One region of the Clostridium sp. DMHC 10 genome, then DNA from elsewhere that is predicted to be linked to it. Evidence: riboswitches for the same ligand, from Rfam matches in the RefSeq annotation. Region 1 holds a riboswitch; the other holds the start of a gene.

Region 1 (12,778 bases):
CCATCTGGAGATGCTCCAACATTTTCTCCCATAGGAACATGTGCAGAAACTGTATACATTCCTGTATGATATTTACCTCCACGATAATTGATAAATTTAGATAATCTGTTTTTAAAATATTCCGCCCATTTTACTCCAAGTTCATCTACCCAATCGACATCATTTCCATACTTAGGTACTTTATTTAATAGCATAGTCCTAATAACTTCATATCCATCAAAATTATTTTTTAATGCTAATAATAAATCTTCTTTAGAAATTTTCTTTTCATCAAATACTAATTTCTTAATAGCAGCTAAACTATCAGCTAAATTTGCGATTTGAATCATTTGGATTCCAGAATAATTATATTTTGCTCCTCCATTTGTTACATCCATTCCTTTTTCCATGCAATTATCTATTACAGAGGACAAGAATGGCGTTGGTAATAACTCAATGTGTGCTTTTTCAACTTCTTCACAGGCTAAAATCATTTTATCCATAAAATAATCTATATGCTTTCTAAATCCTTCTTCTAATTCTTCAAAAGTATTGTAAGTTGTTATATCTCCATAATTTTCAGCAATTTGTTCACCAGTTAAAAGGCACTTTCCTCCAGTTAAAGTAACTTCTAATGCCTTATTTAAATTAAACATTGCTGCATCACTCCAGCCAAGATTATTTCCTTGTGTAGTTAATTCTACACAACCAACAATAGCGTAGTCTCTTGCATCCTTTTCTTCGATACCTAATTCAAGCATAGCAGGAATAACAGCTTCATCGTTGAAAAATTGTGGCATTCCACTTCCTTTTGAGACAACATGAATCGCCTCCTTTAGTATTTTATCCTCTACTTTCTTATGCAAACGAACAGATAAATTAGGTTGTGGTAATCCTAAGTGTTCTTGAGCTTTTAAACATAAAAATGATATTTCATTTGAATAATCATTTCCATTTTCATCTTGACCTCCAATAGCGATATTAAATCCTATTGGAAATCCAGCAAAATATTTTGCACTATTACAATTTCTCATATACACAATTTCATTAAACTTTAACCAAAGACATTCAATTATTTCTAAAGCTCTTTGATTATCTAATTTTCCAAGGTCAATATCTTTTTTGTAGAAAGGATACAAATATTTGTCCATTCTTCCTGGTGAAAATGAAGATGCATTGGATTCCATGTGTAAAATAACAAATAGGAACCATAATGATTGTACTGCTTCATGAAAGCTTTTTGGTGGTGCAATACTTATACTTTTACAATTTTGCGCTACCACTATCATATTTTCTTTTTTATCTTTATTCTCTTCCTTATTTGCACGCTCAACTAATAGATCATGGTATCTCATCATAAAGTTTTGAGTACCTTCCATAACTAAAATAACACTTTTGTAAAAATCTCTAGTTTCTCCATCAGCTTCCTCTAAGTGTTTTTCAGCTTCTTCTTTAATTTTCGTAGGTCCCTTTTGTAACCATTCCTCACAATTTGGGCAAATATGACCTTGAGCATGATCCTTTTGGTTTATCTTCACTACTTTAGCTATTTCATCAAATTCTTTTCCATATCTCTTACGTAAAATATCTTCTAATGATTTCCCTTTCCAATAAGGTTTTATTACTTCTCTAAAAGTTTTGATATCTTCCTCTTTTACATTAAATCTATCTTGAGCTCTTTTAGGTAAAGTTTCAAATTCTTTATCTACCCATGTGCTGCCACTTTCCGGGAAAACAATGCCATATCTTACTCCAGCTGTTCTATTTCCAACAATTAATTCTTCTGGTTCTATATTAATTTTTAATTTTCCATAGAATTTTTTAATGCTAAAGCCCTCTTAACAATACGCGGCTTATCTTCATTTTCTTTATACGTATTTGTAATAATCATTGCTTGTTCTATAGAAGCATACCTTGGCTCTGACAGCATTTTTTTCTTTAACAATAATACTCTATCAGTTAATTTTAATTTATTCATATTATAATGCCCCTTTCTAATTTCAACTTATTTATACTTATTATCTTTATCTATATTATAATGTAATTTAAAATTGTTTTCAATTGTTTTCTATTGATTTTTATTATTCATGTTTGTTATAATAAACTCGATGATTGTTTTTACTGCAATATTAATTGACCATTGCATATAAGATTGTTATATAAAATTAATTATAGCGATAAAAAATAAATCTTATATCAAATATGGAGCTGTTGATTTAGTAATTTATTAAATCAATAGCTCCTTTTTTATTTTATATTCTCCATTTTTCGCTTAATTGCATTACATTTGCTTGAAAATACAATTTCTCTTTATTAAAAATATTATTCAAAATCCAATTCAATTTCATCGCTATCATGATTATCATCACTATTATTGGATTTTTCTGTAATCGGTTTCTTTAAGACATTTACTAATACTGCTGTTACCGCAACACCTACTATAGTTGCTATAACATAACCAATTTTTCCTGTAGCTACTGGCAATACTATCCATCCACCCCATGGTGCAGGATTTTTTGCCCCTAATAACATTGCTGTTACTGCTCCACTTGCTGATCCTGCCACTATTGATGGTATAACTTTTATTGGATCTGCTGCTGCAAATGGTATTGCTCCTTCTGTTATTCCTATTAACCCCATCAATATTCCTGCTTTTCCTGCTTCTTTTTCTTCTGTTGTATATTTTTTTGGCGCTAACAATGTTGCTATCCCCAAGCCTATTGGTGGAACACATATTGCTACTCCTATTGCTGCCATTATCTTTAATGATATTGGACTTGCCATTCCTGTTGTTTTATCTATTGTTCCTACCATTGCTGCTCCAAATCCATATGCTACTTTATTTATTGGTCCTCCCATATCAAAGCCTATCATTGCTCCTAATATAACTCCTAATAATACTAAGTTACCTGTTCCCAAACTATTTAGCCATGCTTTCATTCCGGTCATTATTTCTGCTACTGGAGTTCCTATAACCCAAACCATTAGTCCTCCAACTATAAGCGTTCCTATTAGTGGAATCACAAATATTGGCATTACTGAACGCATTATTGATGGTACTTTTATTTTCTTTAAGCAATAAACAACTATTCCAGCAAGTAATCCTGCTATAATTCCTCCCAAGAAACCTGCTCCTATTTGGCTTGCTAGGTAGCCTCCTATAGCTCCCGGTGCTATACCTGGTCTATCTGCCATTGAAAATGCTATATAGCCTGCTAATATTGGTACCATAAGTCCAAGTCCAGCTGCACCTATATTGAACAGATCATTTAGTGCTGTTCCTTTAGGTGGAACTGCTGCTGATCCATATAACAAAACTGAAAGTGCTAATAAAACTCCTCCTGCTACAACAAAAGGAATCATGTATGAAACACCCGTCATTAAATGCTGTCTACTATCTTTTAATAACGCTTTTAAATCGCTCATTTTCTTTCCCCTCCATTTATTTGATTTAATATCTTAACTACTTAATACTTCTAATATCTCTTCAATTTTAGAAGCTTCCTGTAATTTTTCTCTAAACTCTTCCCTCATAATCTTTCTAGAAAGTTGAGCTAGAATTTGCAAATGAGTATTTCCTGCTTCTTTTTCTGGTACTGCAATTAAAAAAACGTATTTTGCTTTTTCTTCTTCACTCCACTGAACTTCATTTTTTAATCTTGCAAAAGCTAATGCTGCGCACCTTACTGAATCACATTTTCCATGCGGTATAGCCACATCAAAACCTATTGATGTTGGAAAAGTTTTTTCCCTTTCAAATACCTGCTTAACATATCCATCGTAATCAATAAGTTTATACTGTGCTTCTATAACCTTTGATAAATTTTTTATTACTTCTTCTTTAGAGGAAGCCTCCATATCTAGTATAATAAGTTCCTTCGTTATTAAATTATCCACTGCTAACTCTCCTTTCATAAAATGCAATTGCTTTCTTAAAAATAAATTAATAAATTTATTCGTCTTGAATTTTACTAAATTGTTATATGCTCCGGCGCATTTTTTATTGTTTATTATTGTTTGTTGCAATATTATATTAACATGCCTAGGCATAATATTCTATACCTCAATATTCAATTTTATTTCCACAACAATGTGGAAAACCTAATATAATGTCAAATGCTTTTTAACTTAAATATTATTGTTTCCTATTTAAATTTTAATATTACTTATGTGTCTTTATTGTTTTTTATTTTTGACACTTTATTATATCTCTTTGTTTTGTTATAATTTCTTTATTGATATTGCCAAGTAAAAAATATAATCAAATGGGGGTAGTAAACTTTGTTTGCACAGGAAAGGCATAATGAAATATTAAACATTTTACATAAAGAAGGAAAAGTTATTGTTAAAGATTTAAGCACTAGATTTAATGTTACTGAAGACTGCATACGAAAAGATTTAAAAAACTTAGAAAATCAAAAATTGCTAGAACGTACTTATGGTGGTGCTGTTTTGATTAGAACATCTGCTCCTAAGCAAAATATTCAATCAAGAAAAAATACTAATATTGAATTTAAAACCGTTATAGCCCAAAAGGCTTTTAGGCTTATAGAAGAAAACGAAACTATATTTTTAGATATCTCTACAACAAATATACTTTTAGCTGAAGAACTCTCAAAAAGCCAGAAAAAATTAACTGTCGTAACCAATATGCTAGATATAGTTTCTATTTTAAACAATTCTGATAATAATATAAAAGTCGTATGTACTGGTGGAGAATTAAGTAAGGATCTAGATGGTTTTACTGGTTCAATGGCCATTGAAAGCATATCCAATTATAAGCCAACAAAATGCTTTATAGGAAGCTGCGGTGTCAATATATTTGATAAAAGCGTTACAACTTTTGATGGAGAGGATGGAAACACAAAAAATCTATAATTAACAACAGCAAAAAACATATTTAGTAATGGAAAATAACAAGTTTTATATTGATGGGACATATAAATTTGCAACATTACATGACATAAGCTTTATAATCACTGAAGCTGCTCCTGACAAAGAAATCACTAATTTACTATCAAAAACCAATACTGAAATAATATAAATTGTTTCAGTACAACAAAAAAGGCTCTATTTTATTTAAGGAGCCTCTTTTCAAATTAATTATTTTAATTTAGCAATTTATCATTGTCTTGCCTTTACCACATAGCTTTTCAAAATCTTTAGTAAATGCTTCTACGGCACATGTAACTGCATCTAATTTAATTAGTCCTTCAATTACATCTGGAGCAATTGTAGCTGCACCAACACCATATTTTGCAAGTTCCAACACTTGCTGTGAATTTTTAAAACTTGCTGCAAGAACTTCTGTCTTTAGTTCATTCTTTTTAAATATATCATGAATTTCTTTAGCAACCTTTACACCATCAGCCCCAAGGTTATCAATTCTATTTACATATGGAGCTGCATAAAGGGCACCAGCTTTTCCAGCTAAATAAGCCTGCATCTGAGTATAAATAGCTGTTGCTGTAATATTAACGCCTTCTTTTGCAAGAATTTTTATTGCTTTTAATCCTTCTCTTGTTACTGGAACTTTTACATAAGTGCTAGCTCCTAATTCTTCTCGAATTTTATGTGCTTCCTTAACTATTGCTTCAGCATCTAAAGAAACAACCTGAACATGCAATTCTGAATTTGAACCTATAAACTCTCTAATAGCTTTTAATACCTCATAAGGATTCTTTCCTTCCTTTGCTAAAATAGACGGATTAGTAGTCACTCCATCTACAGGATAATATGAATACATCTCCTTAATTTGATGTAAATTGGCAAAATCTACAATAAGCTTCATATTTTATTTCCTCCCATACATTTTTTATAAGTTTTATTAATAATTGATGCTTGTTCAATTAATACAAATCCTAGCTTTAACACCATTTTTTAATTGATAATCCAATCTGTATGAACTAAATTATCAATATTAACTTGCTTAATCCAGCGCAGCTGACACTATTAAGTTCTAAGATTTACCTGAGAGTAACGAAAGGTAAATCTACCTTCATTGTGCATTGTGAACTGTGAATTGTGCATTGAGCTAAATTCTAATTTGTAAGGATAAACTTGCAGCTTACAATTTTTAGTTTAAAGTTGTTTATTTATAATAGAGCATTAAGGAGTTGTGATATATGAAAATAGGTGTGCTTATGGGAGGAATATCATCAGAAAGAGAAATATCCATTCTTTCGGGAAAGGAAATTGTTAAAAATCTTGATAAAAATAAATATGAAGTTTATCCAATTATAATAAACTCAAAGCATGAGGTAATTCAAAAAGTAAAAGGCATGGATTTTGTGATATTGGCATTTCACGGTGTTTTTGGAGAAGATGGGACTATACAGGCTATACTTAATAGTATTCCTATGCCATATTCTGGATGCGATATGCTTACCAGTGCTATATGCATGAATAAAAAGCAAACTAAAAGGATATTGAAGGCGGAAAATATTAATACGGCGCCTTTTTATGTGATTTATAAAAATAAAAAAGTAAATTTTGAAAGGTTTGAAGCACTTAACTATCCTATGTTTGTAAAGCCTAATAATGGAGGATCAAGTATAGGTATATCAATGGCTTCAAATAAACAAGAGCTAGAGCAAAATATAAAGGAAGCTTTTAAATATGATGATGAAGTTATAGTTGAAAAATATATAGCTGGAGATGAATATACAGTTTGTATGCTAAATGGAGAGGTTTTACCTATATTATCAATTAAGTCAAAAGGAAAGTTCTTTGATTATAAGTGCAAGTACACAGAAGGAAAATCCGAAGAAACATTAGCTAAGCTTTCAAATGAATTAGAAAGTAAAATAAAAGAGGTTTCTAGACAATGTTGGGAAATATTTGATTGCAGCGCATATGTTAGAGTTGATATAATAGTAAATAATGAAATACCGTATGTATTAGAGCTAAACACACTTCCAGGAATGACAACAAATTCGCTGTTTCCTAAAAGTGCAGCACTAGCAGGAATGAAATACAGTGTTTTGTTAGATAAAATAATTGAATATTCACTATGAACTGGCGTTGAAAAGTGGCTTATACTGTAATGTGGTTATGGATAAATTTTGTAATTAATAATTGGGGAGTTGATAGGTATGTTAAGTAAATCAGGGGAAGTACCATCTTTAGACACTGCAAGGAAGATACTTGAGGAAGCAGAAAAAATGAATCCTGGACAATGGGTTAAGCATTCTCTATATGCTGGAAAAGCAGCTGAAGCAATTGCAAAAATTTGTTTGACTCATTTTTTTGATTGTCAGGATATTAGAGAAGCTTTGGGAAAATGGGACTGCAGCAAGGAAGAGTATGAATTTGTGAAAAAATTTATTGAAACTGCGGAATATACTAATTATGATAGGTTAATTCAATTATGTGATGCACTTGCACTGCCAAGCGGTTTTTGCTTGATTGAAAAAAGGATGATTGATGTTGCATTAAGACATGGGATACATGAGAATACTATTAATAAGTGGAAAAGGACTTTCGAGAATAAAAAGTACTTTGAAGAAAAAATGGGTAAGTCAATTTATAGTCTTTTGGATGGAGTTGTTCAGAACACTTTTGGTATAAATGATGCAAAATAATAAATATATTTTATAAAAATATATTGACATGGTTTTAAAACATGATATAATTTAAACATAAGCAAGTTAATAATTCCTATCTGAATAATAGGAAATAAAATCGAATAAATATTTAGCATCTTATCGAGAGAGGTGGAGGGACTGGCCCTATGAAACCCAACAACCAGCATTTTTCATTTGAATGTATGGTGTTAATTCCTGCAAATTAAATTTTGAGAGATAAGAGGATAATTTAGGCTAATGGTATATAGTAAATTAATCCTCTTCATAGCAGAAGGGGATTTTTTATTATATTAAAATCAGTTTAAGATTGAGTTTCTTAAACACAAGTAGATTAAGTTTAAGGAATAAGTGAAAGATGCGTGAATATTAATTTGAATTTTTGAAAAATTAAAAAATGTCAAAATTAATAGTAAAAGGAGAAATGAAAGATGAGTGAAGAAAGAAAATTTGGTTTTGAAACATTACAGGTACATGCAGGTCAGGTGCCAGATCCAACAACAGGATCAAGAGCAGTCCCAATCTATCAGACAACATCATATGTATTTAAGAATGCAGATCATGCAGCAAATTTATTTCAGTTAAAAGAACCAGGAAATGTTTACTCAAGAATAATGAATCCAACAACAGATGTATTTGAGCAAAGAATAGCTGCGCTTGAAGGTGGAGTAGCTGGTCTTGCAACAGCATCAGGGCTTGCAGCAATAACATATGCTATTTTAAATGTAGCAAGTTCAGGAGACGAGATTGTAGCAGCAAGTACATTATACGGTGGAACTTATGAACTATTTGGTGTTACTCTAAAGAAACTTGGAATAAAAGTTGTTTTTGTAGATCCAGATGATCCAGAAAACATAAGAAAAGCAATAACAGATAAGACAAAAGCAGTATATGGAGAAACAATAGGAAATCCAAGAATAAATGTGCTTGATATAGAAGCTGTAGCTAAAATAGCACATGAAAATAAAATACCGCTTATAATAGACAATACTTTTGGAACACCATATTTAATAAGACCAATAGAATTTGGAGCAGATGTTGTAGTTCATTCAGCAACAAAATTCATTGGAGGACATGGAACAACTATAGGAGGAGTTATAGTTGATGGTGGTAAATTTGATTGGAGAGCAAGTGGAAAATTCCCTGATTTCACAACACCAGATAAAAGCTATAATGGTTTAGTGTATGCAGATTTAGGAGCAGCTGCTTTTGCATTAAAGGCAAGAGTGCAGCTTCTTAGAAACACAGGAGCAACACTTAGTCCTCAAAGTGCATTCTATTTTCTTCAAGGATTAGAATCACTATCACTTAGAGTTGAAAAACACGTAGCAAATACAAGAAAGGTAGTAGAATTTTTAAGCAAGCATCCAAAAGTTGCATGGATTAATTATCCTGAACTTGACAATAGCCCATATAAAGAATTAGCTAAAAAATATTTGCCTAAAGGAGCAGGTTCTATATTTACATTTGGAATAAAGGGTGGACTTGAAGCAGGAAAGAAATTTATAAATAGTGTTAAATTATTCTCTCTTCTTGCCAATGTCGCAGATGCAAAATCACTTGTAATACATCCTTCAAGTACAACACATGCAGAGCTTAATGCGGAAGAGCAAAAAGCAGCTGGAGTTACTCCAGATTTGATAAGACTTTCAATAGGTGTTGAGGACGCTGATGATTTAATTTGGGATTTGAATCAAGCACTTGAGAAAGCTTGATGAAGTAGCAGCATTTTGTGACATTAAATAAATTGATAAATCTAAAGTTGAAGTTTAAAAAATGCTAAGAACTTTCAATAACCTGCTGTCGCTCAGACAGATTGAAAGCTCTAAGCCTTTTTAAAACTTCAGCTAAGATTTATAGCAATTTATTTAAACCGTCCTTTCAATGCTGTCACTTCATTTAAAATGGAAAGGCAAGGAAGATTTTTCTCCAGTACCTTACGAAAAATAGGTAAACATATGCGGGGCTTGGGAGAAGCTCATTATCCTTTTAGAACCTTAAATTCATTCTTATTATAATATGCAGGGGTGGAATATTATAATGAAAATAAAATTAATTTACCTGAGAGAAACGAAAGGTAAATTATCCTTAACTGTGCATTGTGAACTGTGAACCGTGCACTGATTTTAAGTGGAGAGTGGGGCTTTTCAGTGATAGATAGAAATGAAATAAAGTTTTCAACTAAATGTATTCACGTTGGCAATGATATAGATAAAGAAACAGGAGCTATAAGAAGACCAATTACTATGGCGAATAGTTATAAGCTTCCTTATGATGCATCAACTCTTAATTGGAGTGATCCAAATAATGTGATTTATACAAGGACGACATCGGCAAATCAATTATATCTTCAAGAAAGATTGGCTGCGCTTGAGGGGGCAGAAGATTGTGTTGTATTAGCTAGTGGGGTTGCAGCTTTAGCTGGAGTGTTTTTTACATTTTTAGATAAAGATTCTCATGTTATATGCTCAAATGTTTCCTACATTGCAGTGTATAGACTATTAAATGAATATTTTCCAAAGAAATATGGCATAGAAGCAACTCTTGTAGATACTTCTAATTTAAATGAAATAAAAAGGGCAATTAGGCCAAATACTAAATTAATTCATATTGAAACTCCAGGAAATCCAACAACTAGAGTAAGTGATATTGAGGAAATAGCTAAAATATCAAAGAGCATAGGTGCACTTCTTTCTGTGGATAGTACTTTCGCATCTCCATTCTTACAGCATCCACTTTCACTTGGGGCGGATCTTGTAGTACACAGTCTTACAAAATATATAAATGGACATGGTGATGCTATGGGTGGAGCTGTTATTGGGAGAAAGGAACTTATAGACAAGATAAAAGCTGAGGCAATGGTAAATGTAGGGGGAGCAATAAGCCCATTTAATGCATGGTTAATTATGCGTGGAGTTGTAACTTTGCCACTTCGTATGAAACAGCATAGTGAAAGTGCACTTAAGATTGCACAATTCCTTGAAAGCTATCCAGCTGTAAAATTTGTTGCATACCCTGGACTTAAAAGTCATCCTCAGCATGAAATTGCCAAAAAGCAGATGAGCATGTATTCAGGAGTACTTTCTTTTGGGCTTAAAGCGGATGTTGAAACGCATAATAAGTTTGTAAATTCACTTAGGCTTGTTATATCAGCCGTTTCACTTGGGCATGATGAAAGTTTAATTGTTTATACAGGGCCAAATGATGAAAGAAATCATTTTTATCCTGAAGAATTTAAAAATGGTCATCTTAGATTTAGTGTTGGCTTAGAGGATGTAGATGATATAATTAATGATTTAAAACAAGCTTTTAAGAAATGTGGATTATAGTATATTAGAAAATGAGCTGACTAGAAAAACTTAGAGGCTGCAAATAAATTAATTTTATTTGCAGTCTCTAAGTTTTTTTATATTAAATTTTACAGTAGGAGAAATTTTAGCATGACTTTAAAGTATATTTGGTTCGATCTTGGATATACACTTGTTTATTCAAAACGTGAAAAAATATTACAAGATATTCTTGTAAGTATGAATAAGCGTATAGATACTAATAAAATAAAAATGGCCTATCATCTAACAGATAAGTTCTTTATGAGAGAGCATAAAGGATTATTATGTAAAAGTAAAGAAGAGTTTATGCCCTATTATTTAAAAAAACTGCTTGAAGTTTTAAATATAAAAGTTGATAGGAATATTTTATTACATGAAATAAATAAAAGAGAACAGAAGTATCAAAAAATTTGGTATACATATGATAGTGCTGTCAGTGTACTTACAACTTTAAAACAAAATTCAATAAGATCGGGAATTATTTCTAATTGGGATAATACATCAAGAAAGGTATTGTGCCAGAATAATTTAGATAGTTTACTTGATGAAATTGTAATATCAAGTGAAGTTGGATATTCAAAGCCGCAAAAAGAGATATTTGATTTTTGCACTTAAAAGGGCAAATGTAGAGCCTGATGAATGTTTATTTGTTGGAGACAATTATTATGATGATATTGTAGGAAGCAGCAAAGTAAATATGAAGTCGTTACTTATAAACCCTTATGGCAAAGTTGGAATTGAGGAATTAAATTACGCTTATATTATATCTAATATATCTGAACTGCCCAAATTTATAGAGCGAAATTATAACTTGAAATTATTTTAGGGAGTGATATCAATGAGAAGAAATAGAAAACTATTTTTAATGATTATTGCCGCAATTGTTATGATAAATATAATTACTCTTGTAGGCTGCGGTAAAGAAGCCAATACGAGTAAAACTAGTAATACAAAGGAAGGAAAAGCCAATGGAAATATTAAAGAAGGAGGTTCAATTGTATTAACAACAAGTGAACCAGATTTCCTTGATCCTGATTTAGCTACTGCAGCGGATACTAGATCAATTTTATTCAATGTATTTGAAGGACTTGTAAAGCCAGATGAAAATGGAAATTTAATAGACGCGGTGGCAAGTAGTCATGAAATATCAAAAGACGGTTTGAAATATACCTTTAAATTAAGAAAAGGTATAAGGTTTCATAATAATAAGCCTGTGACTGTTCAGGATGTAAAATATTCATTGGATAGAGCTGCTGGAAAAGATACAGGTAAGCCTTTAAAAACTGAATTGGTAAATATTAAATCTGTTGATATTAAGGATTCTTCTACAATAGAAGTTAATTTGACAGTTCCAGACACGGATTTTTTACCATATTTAACTGTTGCAATTATTCCTAAAGACTATAAGAATCAAAACTCAAAGCCTATTGGAACAGGACCATTTAAACTTGTGGAATATGATAAACAGCAAAAAATAGAACTTGCTAAGAATAAGGATTATTGGCAAAAAGGCTTGCCTCATTTAGATAAGGTTACTTACAAAATTGAGGATGCAAATGCATTATTTTTGGGACTTAAAGCTGGGAATATAGATTCTGGATTCATAACAAAGGAACAAGCTGATCAACTTAAAACTAGCTATAATACTTTAATTGGAAGTGCGAACTTGCTGCAATTACTTGCTTTAAATAATTCAAAAAAACCATTTAATGATGTGAGGGTAAGACAAGCATTGTATTATGCCATAGACACTAAAAGCATAATAGATACAGTTGCAGATGGCGTTGGAAAGCAAGCTGGAACAAATTTTTTATCCAGCTTTAAAAAATATTATAAAGCTGGATTAGAAAAAACATATACTCAGAATATTAATAAAGCTAAAAAGTT
Region 2 (12,778 bases), 2.5 Mb from region 1:
AACGGAAAATTAAAGAATGCAGTAATTGCAAGTATAGGAGAAAGCATTGCAGCAGATACTGAAAGAAAAGAAAATTGGGCTAGATTAAATTCGATATTCGAAAATCCTTCACTTAAAATGATAAGCTTTACTATAACTGAAAAAGGATATAACTTAAAGAGTTTATCTGGAGATTTCTCAGCTGAAGTAGCACAGGATATAAAAAATGGACCAGCTAAGCCAAATAACGTTATGTCAAAGGTTACTTCTCTTTTGTACACTAGATTTAAGGCTGGAAAACTTCCACTTGCAGTAGTTAGTATGGATAACTGCTCTCACAATGGAGAAAAATTATATGCTTCAATAAACACAATAGCAACTAAATGGGCTGAAAACAAGCTTGTCGAGAAGGAGTTTGTTGACTATTTAAACGATACTACTAAAGTAACCTTCCCTTGGAGCATGATAGACAAGATTACCCCAAGACCTTCTGATATAGTAGAAGAAAAATTAACTAAGCTTGGCCTTACTAATCTATCTCTTATTATAACAAGCAAACATACTTATATAGCACCTTTTGTAAATGCTGAAGGACCGCAATACTTAGTTGTTGAAGATAGTTTTCCAAATGGAAGACCTGCTCTTGAGGATGCTGGAGTATATTTCACAAACAGAGAAACCGTTGAAAGAGTTGAAAGAATGAAGGTTTGCACATGCCTTAACCCTCTTCATACATCTTTGGCAGTTTTCGGCTGCGTACTTGGATATACTCTTATTGCTGATGAAATGAAAGATGACTGCTTATCAGCACTTGTAAACAAAATAGGCTATGAAGAAGGTATGCCTGTAGTTACAGACCCTAAGATACTTAACCCTAAGGATTTTATAAAAGAGGTTATAGAAGTAAGACTTCCAAATCCATTTATTCCTGATACTCCTCAAAGAATTGCCACAGATACCTCACAAAAGGTTGGTATAAGATTCGGAGAAACAATTAAGGAATATGTAAAGAGATCAGATTTGGATGTAACGTCACTTAAATATATACCACTTGTTATTGCAGGCTGGTTACGATACCTTCTTGGAGTAGATGACGATGGTAAAATTTTTGAAATTAGCTCTGACCCACTTCTAGAAAGTTTAAAAGAATATTTATCAGAAGTAGAACTAGGCAAAAAATACATCAAAGGTTCCTTAAAACCTATACTTTCAAATAAAGCCATCTTTGGATCAGATCTCTATGAAATAGGTCTTGGCGAGAAAGTTGAAAATTACTTTGAAGAAATGCTTGTAGGACCAAAGGCAGTAAGAAATACACTAAATAAATATTTAAAATAATGAAGAAAGAGGTGTTTTTATGAAAATGACATTTAGATGGTTCGGTGAAAATGATGACAGCGTCACACTTGACCAAATACGTCAAATACCAGGAGTTACAGGAGTTGTAGGCTTTTTATCAGATATTCCAGCAGGAGAATTATGGCCACTTGATACAATAATGGAGTACAAGAAGAACATAGAAGCTCATGGATTAGAGCTTGAAGTTATAGAGAGCGTAAATGTACACGAAGACATAAAGCTTGGCTTACCTTCAAGAGATAAATATATAGAAAATTACAAAGAAACAATCAAAAACTTATCAAAAGCTGGAGTAAAGGTTATATGCTATAACTTCATGCCTGTATTTGATTGGCTTAGGACAGACCTTGCAATGAAGCTTCCTGATGGTTCTGAAGCTATGGATTATGATGATGCTAAATTAAGGGGAATGGACCCAGTAAAATTAGTAGAAGCTACAACAAAAAATTCTAATGGCTTTACACTTCCTGGTTGGGAACCTGAAAGACTTAAGGAATTAAAAAGAGTTGTTGAACTTTATAAAGATGTAGATGAAGAAAAATTATTTGAAAACTACAAGTATTTTCTTGAAGGAATAATACCTACTTGCGAAAAATACGACGTTAAAATGGCAGTTCATCCAGATGACCCTGCATGGGGAATATTTGAACTTCCAAGAATAGTACATTCAAAGGAAAACTTAGATAGGATAGTTAAGCTTGTGGACAGCCCATACAACGGACTTTGTCTATGCAGTGGTGCACTTGGATGTGAAAGAAAGAATAACATTCCTGAAATTATAAGACACTTTGGTGCTATGGGAAGAATACACTTCGGTCATGTTAGAAACATAAAATTTGTAGGCGAAAGACATTTCCACGAGGTATCTCACCTTTCAAGCGATGGAGACTTCGATATGTTTGAAATAATGAAGGCATATCATGACGTAGGCTTTGAAGGCTATATAAGACCTGACCATGGAAGAATGTTATGGGGAGAAAAAGCAAGACCAGGATACGGTTTGTACGACAGAGCTCTTGGAGTAGCATACTTAAATGGATTGTGGGAAGCAATTAAAAAAACGAGTAAATAAATTAATTTATTTAAATAAAAAAAGACATTTCACAATTTGCTATTATAAGGACTACCATCCGAATATAACAAATTATGTATGAAATGTCTAATATAAAATGTTTTCAAGGCTTAATATAACACAAATTAAATTAATTAACAAATGCATTTAAAACAGTTTTTTATTTTTTAATATGCATAAAAACGTTTTTCTAGTACAAAAGTTTAAGGTCATATTTAAAATATCAAATGTTTACTAGATATTGACGTTTTTTTATTACAACAGATTTTTAATAAAGTTTCTAAGTTAAAATTATTAATTTGGCTTTATTAATAAATAAAATTTTACGAAATTAACACAAAAATAGGAGGAAAAAGTTATGAAAATTGCAAGAGTTTATGCGAAAGACGATCTTAGGGTGGAAGAAGTTGAGATACCTAAAGTTATAAAATCAGATGATGTTTTGATAAAAACAAAGAGAGTTGGCATTTGTGGGTCTGATGTTCATCTATATCATGGTGAAAATCCATTAGCTGTACTACCAAGAGTTATGGGACATGAAGTTGTTGGTGAAGTTGTTGAAATAGGCAGCGATGTAAAAAATCTTAATGTTGGTGATCATGTTGTAATTGAACCAATTAACTATTGTGGAAAATGTTACGCGTGCCGTCATGGTATGCCTAATGTATGTAAGGATCTATCTGTATTTGGTGTTCATGAGGATGGTGGCATGAGAGAATATTTCACAGTATCTGAAAAACAATGTCATGTAATGAATAAGGATTTGGATTGGGATACTGCAGTATTAACTGAACCATATACGATTGGTGCTAATTCAACAGCTCGTGGTAATGTTGGTGTCGGAGATACTGTACTTATTCAAGGAGCAGGCCCTATAGGGGTATGCATACTTAAATTGGCTAAGATAAAGGGTGCATCCGTAATGATAACAGATGTTGTTGAGGATAAGTTAAAATTTGCTAAAGAAAATGGAGCAGATAGAGTTGTCAATATTGCTAAGGAAGATATTAAAGAAGCAGTTAAAGATTGGACAAATGGTGAAGGCGTAAATAAAGTTATTGATGCAGTTGGATCTACAAAGACATTTGAAGTTAGCTTTGATTTGATATCACCAGCTGGTACAATTGTTGTTTTGGGATTTTCTGAAAAAGCATCACAAATTCCTCAACTTCCTATTACTAAAAATCAATTAACTGTTGTGGGCACTAGACTACAAGCATATCAATTTGCTAATGTCATTCGTTTAATGGAATCTGGAATGTTAAAAAATGATGGATTAATTACGCATAGATTTAAATTTTGATCAAATTCAACAAGCTTTTGATTTTATTAATGAACACCCTGAAGAGGTTAAAAAAATGATTCTTACTTTTGATGATTAGTTAAAATTGCTTTTTGTTTATAAACATCTAAGGTTAAGTGCGGGAAGATAAAGTTAATTTTTGTAAATAGTAAGGAAGGTGTATTAAAAATGCAGAAGAATGGTAATGATACTTATGAAATTGAAACAAAAGAATTGGTTAAAGTTGCTGCAAGTGGCTGGCTTGGAACAGCAATGGAATTCATGGATTTTCAGTTGTATTCTCTTGCAGCTGCTATTGTTTTTAATAAGGTATTTTTTCCAAATGCAAGTCCTGCCATAGGTTTAATAATGTCGATGGGAACATATGGAGCTGGATATATTGCTAGGTTAGTCGGAGCATATATATTTGGAAGAATTGGTGATAAAGTAGGCCGTAGAGCAGTTCTTTTTATTACTATAACTCTTATGGGTCTTACATCAACACTCATAGGTTTCCTGCCTACTTATCAAAAAGTTGGTATATTAGCTCCAATTGGATTAGTTATACTAAGAATTTTCCAGGGTTTAGGTGCTGGAGCAGAAATAAGTGGTGCCGGTGTTATGGTTGCTGAATTTTCAAAAGTGAAAAATAGAGGTTTAATTGGTAGTTTAGTTTGTTTAGGAACTTCATCTGGGACATTATTAGCAAATTTAATTTGGACTGTCATTTTGACGAATATTAATGAAAATGATTTATTTGCGTGGGGATGGAGAATTCCATTCTTTGCATCTTTTATTGTTATGATTGCAGCAATTTTAATTAGAATTTTCGTTAAAGAAAGTCCGGTTATGGCAGAGAAGAAAAAGCTGCTTTTAGAAGAAAGACAGGAAATAGGGAAGAATGGCAAATCAGTTGAGGCTAATAGAAAAGGAAAAAAGAGTTTTTTAGTTGCACTAGGATTACGTTTTGGACAAGCTGGAAATAGCGGTATTTTACAAACATATTTAGCTGGTTTTGTTGTTACTGTCCTTTTGATGCAAAAAACAATTGCAACAGATGCAAATATTATTTCATCTTTAGTATCTTTTATAACTATTCCTGTGGTTGGATATCTTGGCGATAAATTTGGAAGAAGAAAAATATATATGATTTTGTCATTGGCAATGGCAGTTTATTCAATCCCAATGATGATGTTGATTAATTCAAAAAATGTTGTTTTACTGACTATTGCACTGGTAATCGGTTTGAATGTTGGCTGTCAAGGAATATTTGCTTTGGAAAATGTAATGCTAAGCGAATTATTTGGATCAAAAAATAGAGTTACTTTGGTTTCACTTGCTAAAGAAGTAGCAGGAGTTATAGCTACTGGTTTTGGTCCCTTAATTGCAGCTAGTTGGGTATCAGCAATGTCAGGTAGTTGGATTCCAGTTGCTATAATGCTAATTATTTTTTCTTTAAGCACCTTCTTTAGTTCTTATGTTTCTGAAGACGTTACCGGAAGAGATTTAAACGATTTAGATGATGCAATGTAACTTTAGATATATTTGACATGCACATTTTAATATTAATTAATATTTAATTTTTAGCTAAATTGACATATTAAGGAAGTTTGCGTGAAATAAAAAAACTCACATGAACTTTCTTAATATTTTTAGTAATTTGAGGAGTTATAGTATAAGTAGCAAATTATAAGTTTTAACATTTTAAAATATTAAAGTTTATAATTTGTCATTCATAGTATCAATAAATTCTTTAATTTTAATTATGTGGTGATTTTTTATGTTATCATATATTTCATTTTCTGGAATTTCAATTATAGGATTAATTTCCGTCTATTATTGATAATACAGACTTTGATAATGATTTTATTAAACAATAACTAAATTTTCTGCTATATTATTAAAAAACTATGCTATAATTATAACATAATGAGGCAAAGCTAATTATGGATAAGTATTAAATACTTAGTGTTAAAAGGATGGTATTATGAACAATTTTGAGGAAAAAGCACCTAAAGTATATTTAAAGAAATCTATGGTAATAGAACTTATAAGTATAACTTTAAGTATCTTTAATAAGGATGAAGAATGTAAGGGTTTAGTCCAAAAAGTATATGGAAAAACATTTGTGGACGAAGTGACAAGCAAATATAAAAATTTAGAAGTTTTAATAAAGTCTCTTAAAGATGGTGGATATGGAATTTTTGAGTTTTTATATTTAAATAGAGAGTTTGATGACGTTGAAAAATACATAGAAAGCGTAAAGAATACTACAAAAGAATCATTTTTTTATAATTTTTGGGGACTTGAAATAAACGAGGAAAAAATCAAAAAGGTTTTAAAAAATGACAGAAATCTAGAAGAATTTTTTTACGGATACAAATATTTATGTGATGATTTGGATTGCTTTAAATTTATAGTTAATAATAGGCAAGAGTTTTTGGATATGATTTTAAAGTGCACTTTAGAATTTTATACAGATGAATTTAATAAGCTTATGGATAATTTATATGACAGCTATAAAAACGAATTCATAAAATTGGAAAATGAGTTAAAATCAAATGAACCTATTGAAATATCTCAAAACATAATGGGTAGAAATTTTAGAAGAAAAGATCCATATGAAGAATACATATTTATACCATCATATTTTTTAATTGGAAGGTATGTAAGGTATATGAGTGATATTCAGGTTTTAGCATATAAGATGATAGAAAGTGCAGAAGTCAAAGTTGATAAAATGTTTCAAGTACTTAAGGTTATTTCTGATAGTACACGTTTTGAAATATTGAAACTTTTAATGAAGGAACCAATGTATGGTAAACAAATTTCTGAAATAGTAAATTTAACAACTCCAACAATATCACATCATCTTGAATTGTTGAGAAGCGTTGGAATAATAAGTGAAGAAAGAATAAAAAATATTAAATATTTTAGTGCAAACGGCAATGAAATTAAAAAATTTTTAAGTTGGATTGGTGAGAACCTTGATATAAGTCAGCTTCCTCACGCCGAAAATAAGTAGAATATTTTACAGGGAAAAATTAATATAAGTCTGTAATTGCGAAGTTAACATCAGTAAGCTTACTGGTGTTAATTTTTTTGAAATATTTGTGAATACTTCTAATATTATTTATTTTGTATGTTATAATGTTCTATATAATTATGAGGAGCAGAAAGGACAATATTTTTATGAAAATGAAAGATGAATTTTTAAAACGTATAGATCATTTTAAGAGCGAGGAAGCCAAGAATAAAAAAAAGTTATGGATTAATAAGTTTACTTAGATTTGCAGCTTTTATACTTGCAGCATGCTTTACATACCTTGTCATTAAAAGTCTATCTATATTTATGATTTTCGGAACAGTACTATCTTACATATTATTTATATATTTATTAAGTATTCACAGTAAAATATCTTATAATCTTTTAAGAATAAAAAACATGATAGAGGTTAATGAAAAGTACTTAAAAAGGCTTGATGGTACATGGACTTCATTTGAGGACTGTGGCATTGACAAGGTCGATGAGGAAAAACCATATCTTACTGACCTTGATATACTAGGTGAAAAGTCTCTTTTTCAGCTTATAAATACTACAAAAACCTTCTTTGGTAGAGAAAAATTAATAGCAATCTTGAAAAATCCTGATAAGGATATTAATAAAATAAAAGAAAGACAGGAAGCTGTAAGAGAGCTTGGAGAAAAACTTGATTTTACCCAAAAAATTGAAGGCGAAGGTATTATAAATAAAAACACAGTTGAGAATCCAACGCAGCTATTAGATTATGTTGAAAATTTAAAAAGGGCTTTTTCTAGCCCTATAGCTAAAATAATATCATGGGTGGTTCCAGTTATAACAATAATAACGTCTATTATTATTGTTTATTATAAATTAGATAGATATTATGGTTATATAGGATTGTTTTTTACAATTCATCTTCTCATAAATGGAATTGGATATGCTAAGATATCTCCAGTATTAGGACCGATATATAAAAGAAAAAACGATTTAGAATCCTATTTTAATATTTTGAAGCTAATAGAAAATGAGGAATTTAAAAGCCCATATTTAAAGGAGCTCAAAGAAAAACTCATATTTGATGGAAAAAGTGCTAATACAATTCTTAAAGAGCTTACCTCTATAGTTGAAAGAATTGAATACACAAGCAATATAATTGGATATGTAATATTGAGCGTTATATTTTTTTGGGATTACCATAGACTTTTTGAATTTGAAAATTGGAAATCTAAATATGGAAAATACATAAGAGAGTGGCTTGATGTAATAGGAGAGTTTGAGAGTTTATCTAGTCTTTCTGCTGTGTTTCATTTAAATTCAAAGCTTACATTCCCAGAATTCTCAAAGGAACAGCTAGTGTTTTCTGGAGAAGAAATTGGGCATCCATTAATCGATGAAAAAACTAGGATATATAATGATGTTGATATGACAGATAGTATTTTTATAATTACTGGTTCAAATATGTCTGGAAAAACTACTTTTTTAAGAACAGTTGGAATTAATCTTGTTCTTGCATATGCAGGAGCACCAGTATGTGGCAAAAAGCTTACTTGCTCTGTTGTTGATATATATACCTCTATGAGAATAACTGATGATTTAAACAGGGGAATGTCTACTTTTTATGTTGAACTTATTAGAATGAAAAAGATGATAGAAAATATAAAAACAAAGCATCCAATGATTTTCTTAATAGATGAGATATTCCGTGGTACTAATTCGAATGACAGGATAGTAGGGGCAAAAAGTGTTCTTAAAAGTCTCAATGAAAAATGGGTATTTGGACTTATTTCTACTCATGACTTTGAATTATGCAATCTTGAGTATGATGATAAAAACAGAATTAAAAATTACCATTTCTCAGAAAGCTATGAGGGAAATAAAATAAAGTTTGATTATAAACTTAAAAAAGGACGTTCAGATACCACTAATGCTAAATATCTTATGAAAATGATTGGAATAGATATTATAGAGTAACATTATCATTTTCAGATATAATAAAATTTGCAAAAATCAATAGTGTTTTGAAAGATTAAAAATTTAGATCTATCTTTTAATGGTAGGTCTTTTTTTATGGAAATTAATTATAAAAAGCATTATGTAAAGAAAATTCTAGTATACATATAAGGTGATATTATATAAATTATTTATCTAGGAGGATTTTATGTATAAAGAAAGAATATCAGTATTCAAAGTTCTTTCAAATGTTATTTCTATCGGAGCAGGTAATATAGCGAAGTTTGTTTTGGCTATGCTTATACCATCCTTAGTATTTTTCATTATATGCCTTTTTTCGGGATTAATAACTGGCAGTGTAACTATACTATCTGGATTTTCTATAGGTGAAGTTTTACTTTGCATAATTGTATATTTGGTAATGATTTTTGCAATTTGTATACCGCTTAGTGTGGGAACTTATTATATAGCAAGAAATTATCAAGATACACATGAGATTGTATTTTCAGATATACTTGTTTGTTTTAAGAAGAATATGGTATTAAAATCAATAGGATTAAGCTTACTTATGACAATAATACTGATTGTAGGTTATATATTGCTTGTAATTCCAGGTGTAATACTTACTTATATGTTTATATTTGCATTTATCGTTATGATTGATAATCCTAAACTTGGAATTTTAGAAGTTATTAGCTTAAGTGCAAAGCTTTCTAAAGGATATAAGCTTAAAATTTTTGGATACAATATACTTTTAGGGATTATACCTGCACTTGTATATGTTTTGCTTAGAGGGAGTATAGTGGGAATTTTAATATATTTTATAATTTGTTTAGTTATATCAGCTTTCAATTTATTAGGTTTAGGCTTCTTTTATATGGATAGTTTAGACTGGTTACAAAATCAGGTGAAGTAATATTTTGAAACACCATTACGTTACTTGGAACATATAGTTATACAGTATGTATTTTATTTAAATCACTTCTTCAATATTATTATTTCTTTTAAATATAGAGCAGTGCCAATCCTTGACATTGAGTATATTTAGCTATATAATTTAACTAAACATATAAGAATACTATAAATTATCTTATCAAGAGTGGTGGAGGGACTGGCCCTGTGAAACCCGACAACCGGCATTAAAGAGAAATTATTGTGAAACTTAAATTATACATTATAAAAGGATGGAATTGGTAGAGATTTTTATGATGTATAAGTTAATAGTTGAATTAGTTTCACTATTGTATGCACGGTGTTAATTCCTGCAAAGTAATTTGGAAGATAAGAAAATGGTGATAAAAGTCTGTTATAAAAGCTGTTTTCTTTTAAAAGGAAAATGGCTTTTATTTTTGGAGAGGTGAATAATTTGAACGGAAAAGATAGGATAGATATTGTAAAAAACAAAAATTAATTTTGAAAAAGGATATAGAAGGAGAAAAAATTTTAGATATTGGCGGCGGCGGTGAAGGTGTAATTGGCGGTTTATATGGAAAAAGAGTAACAGCCATAGATAAAAGGCAAGATGAACTTGATGCTGCAGCAGAAGGACCGGTGAAAATGATTATGGATGCTTCAGATCTAAAATTTGAGGATAAATGTTTTGATGTGGCAACATCATTTTTTACAATGATGTTTATTGATAAAGATGAACATAAAAAGGTATTTAATGAAATATACAGAGTGATAAAAAGCGGTTCGAGTTTTGTATTGTGGGATGCGGTTATTCCAAAGGAGGATGATGGTAAAAAGGATATATTTATCATAGAACTTGAGATAGATACACCTAATGGTCTAATTGAGACATCATATGGTGTGATGAAAAAAAATAATGAGCAGGATTTAAAGTATTTTAAAAGACTAGGAAAAAAAGCTGGTTTTAAAATTGAAAGTGAAGAACAGTATGATAAGATATTCAAAATCGTATTTAAAAAACCATAGTAAAAAAATTAAGGAAGCCTAAATAAAAGATTTTAACACCTATATTGTCGTTAAAATCTTTTATAAATTATTTTATAAATACAGCATTTGTGTCTTTACAATTTACATTTTGTTTATTATATGTAAAAATTTCTCTCTTTTAAATCTAAAAATATTATAGGAACAACTAAAGATTTTACTTTATCTTTTATTGAGGCTATATCAACGCTTAATATAAGATCTCCGGCCTTAACTCTATCTTCACTTGAGACGTGAGCGGTGAAACCTTCACCTTTTAAGTTAACTGTATCAAGTCCAAAATGAATTAATACTTCTATACCATCACTATTTTTAATTGTAATTGCGTGTTTAGTTGGAAAGATGCTTGTCACTATACCATCGAAAGGAGAAAATACATTTCCATCTGAAGGTATTATTGCAAAACCATCACCCATCATGCGTTGAGAGAAGACGTCATCATCTACAGTATCTAAACTTATTATTTCACCAGATACTGGTACTAAAAAATTTGGTGATTTTTTCATTTTTTTTGTTTGTTATTATATTTTTTAATTTGCTGAACATTTTAATCCCTCCTGATTTTTAACCTAAATTATTTCTGATTTTTAGGATTTGTTTTAGATTTTTTTAAATATTGACTAAATATAACTTCAAATAACATAAGTACATTAGGATAAAAAGAATTTGGTATTTTATTTCTATCATCCATAACGTGCTTATCATATATTTTAAAATTAATAAAGGATAAGCTTGCTAAAGTATTATTTGTTTGATTTGTAAAAGATACTATTTTAATGTTGTTTTTTTGGCAAGTTTTGCAGCGTTTATAATAAAATCAGTTTCTCCGGATTTTGAAACTACAATTAATAATTTAGCATTTTGTGCATTTACATCGTAATTTTCGTATGCATCACTTAAAATACATCGGAAACCAGATATAAGTAATTTTTTATTTATGTATTCTATTATTGGTATAGAAAATCCTTGACCACAGGTATACATTATTTCATGCTTATTTTTTTCAAGTAAGTTTACAAATTTGTTTATATTGTCGATGTCTATTAGTGATAACAATTCATTTACATTTATGCCGAAGTATTCGTTGGTAACATCATTATTTTGCGGAATATTTTTAGCTTTTAGAGTGAAAAATAAATTGTAGTACATATCTAAGAATCCTGAATAACCTAATTTTTTAGACAAATTCATTATAGTTGAAGTGCTTGTATAATGTTTTTTGGCGATTCCCCTTACTCCAATTTTTTTAACAATTTGTATATTATTTATTATGTATATTAATATGTTTTCTTCTATTTTGGTAAGATGGTTTTTGTAAACTATTTTACTTATATCAATTTTAGCCATGATTCAATTCACCTCTTATATAAAGTATATTAAATAATTTTTTTTTTATACAAGAGTGTTGAAAATAAGGAACTGCCATGTGGATAATTACTATATTGGGACAGCTCCTTATTATTATTTTATTATTTTAATTCTGGCCAGTAATCTTTATTTGCCTCGATTAAATCATCTAATATTTTTTTTGCAACGGTTGCATTTGGAACAATTTTTGAAAGTGTAAGTGCTTGCCATAATTTTAAATAAGAGCCTTCAATCCAAGCATCTACAACTAATTTTTCAACAGATACCTGTTCTTCCATGAGTCCTTTTTGGAATTGAGGTATTTTGCCAACAGAAAGAGGTTCAGGACCAGTACTTCCGACTAAACAAGGTATTTCAACCATTGCTGTGCTATCAAAATTTACTATTGCGCCATTGTTTGGAACTATAAGAAGCATTCTTTCTTTTGTATTAAAAGCTATTGCAGTTGCAAGATCAACGATGAATGAAGCATGTTCTTCAACTTCAAGTTTTGAATTTTTAAAAGTTCCTTCTTTAACTATTTTTCTACATTCACTAAATACGAATTTTTCTCTACCGTCCATTACTTCATTAGCTCTTGTGTAGTTTTTATTTGAATGTTCTACAACAAAATCAGGATATAAATAGTATTTTAAATAAGTATTTGGGATTGTTTCTGGATCAAGAGCATATACATCTTTTGCTTTCTCATAAGTTTCAAGCCAACTAGCTTCATCACTTTTACGTTCTTCCTTATTTACAACATATCCATATTTTGAAATATGTTCTTTAAGTTTAGGCATTAAAT

The links. Region 1 has a riboswitch for S-adenosylmethionine ahead of AGR56_RS15270 (O-acetylhomoserine aminocarboxypropyltransferase/cysteine synthase family protein). Riboswitches for the same ligand answer to the same signal wherever they lie in the genome.
Region 2: it holds a riboswitch for S-adenosylmethionine, as region 1 does, so the genes downstream of both, AGR56_RS03410 (class I SAM-dependent methyltransferase) here and AGR56_RS15270 (O-acetylhomoserine aminocarboxypropyltransferase/cysteine synthase family protein) in region 1, are expected to answer to the same signal.

Annotation. Positions count from the first base shown of each region.
Region 1 is NZ_LGVB01000015.1:2,747,463-2,760,240, reverse strand. It holds gene AGR56_RS15305 (formate C-acetyltransferase/glycerol dehydratase family glycyl radical enzyme) at 1-1,754, opposite strand, end outside; gene AGR56_RS23530 (hypothetical protein) at 1,781-1,957, opposite strand; gene AGR56_RS15300 (PTS fructose transporter subunit EIIC) at 2,302-3,405, opposite strand; gene AGR56_RS15295 (fructose PTS transporter subunit IIA) at 3,439-3,876, opposite strand; gene AGR56_RS15290 (DeoR/GlpR family DNA-binding transcription regulator) at 4,261-4,857, shown strand; gene AGR56_RS15285 (fructose-6-phosphate aldolase) at 5,093-5,770, opposite strand; gene AGR56_RS15280 (D-alanine--D-alanine ligase) at 6,105-6,995, shown strand; gene AGR56_RS15275 (hypothetical protein) at 7,074-7,562, shown strand; SAM riboswitch class I at 7,680-7,788, shown strand; gene AGR56_RS15270 (O-acetylhomoserine aminocarboxypropyltransferase/cysteine synthase family protein) at 7,994-9,277, shown strand; gene AGR56_RS15265 (aminotransferase class I/II-fold pyridoxal phosphate-dependent enzyme) at 9,713-10,891, shown strand; gene AGR56_RS15260 (HAD hydrolase-like protein) at 11,003-11,506, shown strand; gene AGR56_RS15255 (HAD hydrolase-like protein) at 11,490-11,717, shown strand; gene AGR56_RS15250 (ABC transporter substrate-binding protein) at 11,730-12,778, shown strand, end outside.
Region 2 is NZ_LGVB01000015.1:287,106-299,883, forward strand. It holds gene AGR56_RS03375 (mannitol dehydrogenase family protein) at 1-1,317, shown strand, start outside; gene uxuA (mannonate dehydratase) at 1,337-2,410, shown strand; gene AGR56_RS03385 (zinc-binding alcohol dehydrogenase family protein) at 2,769-3,713, shown strand; gene AGR56_RS03390 (MFS transporter) at 3,882-5,225, shown strand; gene AGR56_RS03395 (winged helix-turn-helix domain-containing protein) at 5,680-6,717, shown strand; gene AGR56_RS03400 (MutS family DNA mismatch repair protein) at 7,138-8,688, shown strand; gene AGR56_RS03405 (hypothetical protein) at 8,876-9,583, shown strand; SAM riboswitch class I at 9,755-9,955, shown strand; gene AGR56_RS03410 (class I SAM-dependent methyltransferase) at 10,081-10,605, shown strand; partial or broken gene AGR56_RS03415 (PTS glucose transporter subunit IIA) at 10,673-11,169, opposite strand; partial or broken gene AGR56_RS03420 (MurR/RpiR family transcriptional regulator) at 11,198-11,970, opposite strand; gene AGR56_RS03425 (6-phospho-alpha-glucosidase) at 12,093-12,778, opposite strand, start outside.